DNA from 2 places in the Clostridium sp. 7_2_43FAA genome. Region 2 is predicted to be linked to the other one. Evidence: riboswitches for the same ligand, from Rfam matches in the RefSeq annotation. Region 2 holds a riboswitch; the other holds the start of a gene.
What was found. A riboswitch is a leader RNA that binds a small molecule or an ion and turns the genes downstream of it on or off. The one in region 2 is predicted to bind fluoride.

Region 1 (3,439 bases), on a different contig from region 2:
AGTTGATTTAAAAGAAAATCAAACTTACTTTTGGTGTACATGTGGAAAAAGTTCTAACTTACCATTTTGTAACGGTGCTCATGTTGGAACTAATTTTTCACCTTTAACTTTTACTTCTAAAAAGACTGAAAAAGCTCATTTATGTGCTTGTAATCATACTAAAAATGCACCATTTTGTGATGGATCTCATTTAAAACTAGTTTAAAATAATTTATAAAGGAAGTACTTAACACTTCCTTTATAAATTATTTTTCTATATTCTCTAGAGATATCCCTTTATGTTTTTCTAGTCTTTTTAACTTAGGAGTAGTAATAACTTGTGCTCCATAAATCCCATTATGTCCTATTACATAATAGCTAATAAACGCTCCAATTATATAGTAAGGAACAGCTTCTGATCCAAACAAATTAATTCCCAGCATAATTGTAGTAAGTGGAGTATTAGTAGCACTCCCAAAAACACAAATCATCCCAATAGCTGCTAATAATGAAGGCTCTATATTAGTTAAATTACCTATAGCACCACCTAAAGAAGCTCCTATATCAAATAGCAGAGTAACCTCTCCTCCTTGGAATCCAGCTCCTAATGTTAGTACTGTTAATATTAACTTCTTTATTGGATCTAAAATAGTTATATTACCTGAAAATCCACTATCAATAAGCCATGTACTTAATCCCTCAAATTTATATAATTTAAATATTATAATAACTAATAAAACTACACTTGAGGACATTATTGCTCTATATATATTGTTTTTTATATTTTTACTGTAAAATCCTTTAACTAACTGAACTCCTTCTGCAAATATCTTTCCAAAAATACCAAATAAAATTGATGATATTATTACTATTAATAGTGTATATACAGAAATATTAGGGATAGATTTTATTAAGTGCCCTACATGATTTATACCTAAGTATTCTGTAACAAAATTAGCTGTATATGATCCTATAAAACAATATATCATTGCTTCATAGCTAATCTTTCCTATAAAACATACTTCCATACCAAAAAATGTACCAGCAAGCGGTGTTCCAAAGACTGAGCCAAATGCAGCACTTATTCCTGACATAATTAGAATTCTTTTCTCCTTATGCTCCATTTTGAAAATGTTAGCTAATTTATTTGTCAAGGCTCCTCCTATTTGAACTGCTGTACCTTCTCTTCCCGCTGATCCTCCAGATAAATGCGTTAATACAGTAAAAATAAATGTCAAGAATGCCATTCTAAATGGAACTTTTACCTCCTTATGAACACTTTCAATAATTAAATTGTTTCCTCTATTAGATCCATTCCCATACTTTGAATATGTATATGCTGTTAATACTCCTATTATAGGAATTAAAAAAATTATATAAGGAAATCCCTCTCTTAAGGTTGTAACGAATTCTAATGATCTTAAAAATATAGCTGATATAATTCCCATTATAATTGACACTATAATTGTACAAGTTGTTAATTTAAAAATTCTCATATTACGCATACCTTTCTAATGATTAATTTCTTAAAAAATAAAAAAGACTATGACTCTACGATTAAATCATAGAAGTCATTAGTCTTACTTGACGGTTTAGATTTCTCATGGGAGAACTTCATTCCCAAAAATTATTCACATTTTCTTTAAACATTATAATACTATTACTTATAAAAATCAATCTATGCTTATCTATATATTTTTTATATTGTCATATATTTTTCTATAGCGAATATAAATTTCTTTATATGCTTCTACTGCTTCTTCATTTGGATAATAACATTCTTTTTCTTTTACTATTACTTTTACAGCATCTTCAAAAGAAACGAACCATCCTAATGAAACAGCAGCTATTATTGTAGCTCCAAGAGATGGACCTTCTTCTATTTTCAAAGATATTACCTTCTTATTAAATACGTTAGCTTGTATTTGAAGCCACTCCTTAGACTTAGCTCCTCCTCCTACTGAAATTATTTCTCTATCACTATCATCTTCATATATGCTAAAGCAATCTTTTAATGAGAATGTTATTCCTTCAATTACCGCTCTTGCAAAATGATTTAAATCATGGCTTTTATCTATTCCTATGAAGGTTCCTCTTATATTACTATCTGCATAAGGTGTTCTTTCTCCAACTATATAAGGAGCAAATAATAATCCATTAGATCCTTCTTTAACATTAGATACTCCGCTTAAAAGTTCATCAAAATCTTTATCCTTTGCAAAGGTATTTCTAAACCAGCTTAAAGAATCTCCAGCAGAAAGAGTTACCCCCATTGAGTAACAGCTATTTGGTAGTACATTATTAAACATGTGAAGTTTTCCACCATAGTTCTTATACTCTTCTTCATATTTTAAATATACACCTGAAGTTCCTATACTTAATAAATCTCTATTTTTATTTATTATTCCTGATCCTAAAGCTGAGCAAGGATTGTCTGATCCTGCTGGGAAGATTTTAATACTTCCTTTGGCATTTAACTTTTCCTTTAATTCTTCATTTAATTCTCCAACACATTCAGTTGAATTATATATCTTAGGATATTTATTTAAATCTAAATCTAAAAGATTTGCTATTTCCTCAGACCATTTTCCTTCTTTAATATTTAACATTTGTGTTCCAGCTGCATCAGATATATCTGTACATATGTTACCTGTATATTTAAATACTAAATAATCTTTAGGTAAACAGAACTTTTTAGTCTTTTCCCAATTTCCAGGTTCATTTTCTTTTACCCATAATACCTTTGGAAGCGTAAATCCTTCAAGGCTTTTATTCCCTGTGATTTCAATTACTTTTTCTCCAAAGTTATTCATTATATATTCACATTGCTTAGTTGTTCTTGTATCATTCCATAGAATACTTCTTCTTATAGGTTTATTTTCATTATCTAATAATACTAAGCTATGCATTTGACCTGATATACTTATAGCTCTTAATCCATCTCCACCTAAATCATTAGTTATCTTTTCCAAAACCTTAACTGAAGCATTATACCAATCTTCTGGCTCTTGTTCAGAATGTCCATCTCTATTATTGTATAAAGGATAACTTTCCGAATGCTTCAATACTACTTCTCCAGCTTTATCTAAAGCTATCCCCTTGATAGAACCTGTTCCTAAATCTAAACCTATAACATATTCCATAAAAATATCCTCCTATATTAATAAATTAGGGAGACTTTATTGTCTCCCTTAAATCTTATAGATACTCCTTTAAATAAACTAATGGATCTGTAGGAGTCATTATTGCTGTAACTTCAACTCCTCTATCTATTAATTCTTTAAATGCTTCCTTTTCTTCTGGTGTAACACTTACAGATGGTCTTATAACTTCTGTATTTGATTTAGAAGACATATTACCTACATTAATCTTCTTAATATCTAATCCATTTTTAACAAGATAAAGTAAATCTAATGGTGATTTTACAACAATAAACACTTTTTGTCCTTCATATTTTCCT
Region 2 (3,439 bases):
TAGTTTATATAGATAAAATACACATTCATTTTTTTTTCTACTAATCTTAGTATAATGAGTTCCGCTTTTTTCCTCTCTTTTCATCTGATATACTCTTTTTTCATTTCCATTAATATCATACCAATTTTCATATAAACATAAATCTATCTTAAATGCCGTAGGAGCCCAAATTCTCAAGTATATATTTTCTTTATCATATACAACTCCCATATCAGGTCCATCATAATAATAACTATCTAAAAAATTCCTCATAGTTACTTTACAAGGTAAAAATGTATTGCTAGCCCTTATTTCTACTAAATCACTTGGAGATACTTTTACATTTAAATTTTTGAAATCAACCTTTTTAGATAATTTATCAATTTCGTACTCACAATGTTCTTCTTTAATACCATTAATGTAAATATAAAATTTAGTTCCATCTAAAGGTGTTTTAGATAAAAAAGCTGTAATACTATCTTTCTTATCCATTATTGCAATTTCAATTCTAGGCTTCATATATTCAATTACATCTTCTAAATTTGTTATAAGATTATTTTCCCCATGAACTATATAGCAATTTTTAACTCCTTTTGGTATTTCAAACGTTGCAGTTTGCTCAGACCAATCATTTCCCCAGTTATCTCCCCAAGCTTTTCTTCTTGCAATTATATTTTCTTCCCTTACAAATGTACATCTACCAAAATCGCTTTTATTTTGTAGCTCAACAGCATATGAAACCCCATCATTTGAAAAGCTCCACAAATCCCATTTATATCCATTTCCAAAATAATCACCATCATTTTTTATAAAATGTATTAATGTACCTTCAACTTCATTTAAAATAATAGAAAATTCTCTACAAGCTCTTTCTCCTGTAATTTTATCTACACAGGTTACTTTAAGTGAATTTTTCTTTCTCAATAGCTTACTTATTTTTATTATATTATTTGAAAGCGTAATCTCTTTTCCTTTATAGTCAATTTCCCAATAAACATTTCTTATTTCTTTTATTCCAAATATGGATTCTTTCAATGCTACTAATTGTATTTCCTCATCTAGATGAAACACATTACTAGATGCTTTTATTTCTAATGAATTAATATTATATATTTTAATAGAGTTGTTATTACTTATATCATTATATGTCATATTATCACTATAGCTTATCATTCCTTCAACTCCTAAAATCTTTCTATTATATTTTATTCCTATCAATAATTATTGCCCCTACATATTTTTTCTTAATCATAAGTAAAACTTATTTAATTCAAAAAATTATATAACCACTCTTTCATTATCTACTTCATCTTTATGTACCTCTTTACTAAATTTTCTTTTAATTCATGACAACTATTATATCAATTCAATATTTTTATTGATTTGTAAATACTTATATGGTATTATTTAAAAGACTTTAAGGGAATGAAGTTCTCCCTTGACTTATGTCTAAACCGCTTTGGTAAGCTAATGACTTCTGCAAGTTTTTTTGCAGAGCTCATTGGCTTTTTTTAATAAGAAATAAAGGAGGATTTTATGTTAACAAGCATAGCACTTATTATTTTATTAGGTCTATTTATTGGCTCTATTTTTACTAAACTAAAGCTTCCAAGCCTTGTAGGTATGATATTAACAGGCATTATCTTAGGCCCTCACATGCTTAACTTATTAGATTCTAGTATTATAGGCATATCATCTGAACTTAGACAAATAGCACTTGTAATAATTTTAACTCGTGCAGGCCTTGCATTGGATATAAAAGATTTAAAAAAAGTTGGAAGACCAGCAATTTTAATGTGTTTTATACCTGCAACCCTTGAGATATTAGGTTTTATTATTCTCGGTCCAAAACTTTTAAATTTACCTATATTAGATTCTGCAATACTTGGAACAGTCATAGCTGCTGTATCCCCAGCTGTTATAGTTCCTAGAATGCTTAAGCTTATGGAAGAAGGTTACGGTACTAATAAAAGTATTCCTCAATTAATATTAGCTGGAGCTTCTGTCGATGATATTTTTGTTATTGTGCTATTTACTTCATTTACAAGCATTGCAACTACTGGATCAAACTTTTCAATAAGCTCCATAATAGAAATACCTATATCTATTATCATTGGAATCATATTAGGAATTTTAACTGGTATTGTTCTAGTATATTTATTTAAAAAAATTCATATAAGAGATTCTATTAAAATTCTTATAATTTTAAGTGTATCTTTTTTATTTATTACAGTTGAAGATTTATTAAAAGGATTCATTCCTATATCTGGATTATTAGCTGTTATGAGCCTTGGTGCAACTATACTTAAGATTTATTCAAAACTTGCCAGACGTATATCTAATAAATATTCAAAACTTTGGGTTGGCGCCGAAGTATTTCTATTTGTTTTAGTTGGGGCTAGTGTAGACATTAAGTACGCAATGAATTCCGGAATTATTACTATTATTTTAATTTTAGGAGCATTAGTATTTAGAATCTTTGGCGTATTATTATCTTTGATAAAGACTGAAATGAATTTTAAAGAAAGATTATTTTCCGCTATAGGATATATGCCAAAGGCAACAGTTCAAGCTGCTATTGGAGCATTGCCCTTGTCAATGGGATTAGCTTCTGGAGAAATAATATTAACTGTAGCTGTTCTTTCAATAATTATTACTGCTCCTCTTGGAGCAACTTTAATTGATAATACTTACAAAAAATTGCTCTCTATTTCAAAGAATAAATAAAATAAAAGCTATAGATACAATTTGTATGCTTATATTACATAACCATACAATTTTCTATAGCCTTTTTTATTATTCATTTAATATGCTATGATATTAAATCACAAAATTCCATTGCAACATTTATATCATTTATATCATAAGTATCCATAATAGTATTTTTATTTAAATATTGAAACTTTAACTTTGGAAGTAATATTACCACTTCATTCCCATCATCACATTTATTATTAACATATACTTTACCATTTTGAAGTTCTAATAAAGATTTAGCTATTGATAAATCTTTAGCATAAGTATTGAAAGGACAACTTTTTGTATCATTATTAAAAACATTAAATATAGAATTATTAAAACCATTTCCTCTATATTTAAACACAATGTTTATATAGTGTTTTCTTTCTAAAACACTTATTAATATCTCAGATTTTTCGAATGACACCATTAATATATTAGAAAGAATACTAAGTATTATTTTCTCAATTAAATTGGGATCACACTTTATAATTAACTCCTCTATTTCTGTATCAAATATTAAGTTTTGATTTTTAATATTTGCATATTTAACAGACCTTGATATTATATCTTCAATTAAGTATACAATATTAAAATTTTTAAAATCTACTTTTAATTCATGTGCATCTATTTTTACAGCATCAATTAAATTATTTATAGTTTTTAAAACCTTCAAACAATTTTTAATTATTACATTTTCATATTTTAAGTAGTACTCCTT

Region 1: it holds a riboswitch for fluoride, as region 2 does, so the genes downstream of both, CSBG_RS17290 (chloride channel protein) here and CSBG_RS07805 (cation:proton antiporter) in region 2, are expected to answer to the same signal.

Annotation. Positions count from the first base shown of each region.
Region 1 covers NZ_JH815223.1:215,023-218,461, reverse strand. The annotation lists gene CSBG_RS18885 (CDGSH iron-sulfur domain-containing protein) at 1-205, shown strand, start outside; gene CSBG_RS17290 (chloride channel protein) at 246-1,475, opposite strand; fluoride riboswitch at 1,538-1,610, opposite strand; gene xylB (xylulokinase) at 1,668-3,122, opposite strand; gene CSBG_RS17280 (PTS sugar transporter subunit IIB) at 3,178-3,439, opposite strand, start outside.
Region 2 covers NZ_JH815222.1:1,327,190-1,330,628, reverse strand. The annotation lists gene pulA (type I pullulanase) at 1-1,197, opposite strand, end outside; fluoride riboswitch at 1,392-1,466, shown strand; gene CSBG_RS07805 (cation:proton antiporter) at 1,516-2,706, shown strand; gene CSBG_RS07800 (tetratricopeptide repeat-containing sensor histidine kinase) at 2,792-3,439, opposite strand, start outside.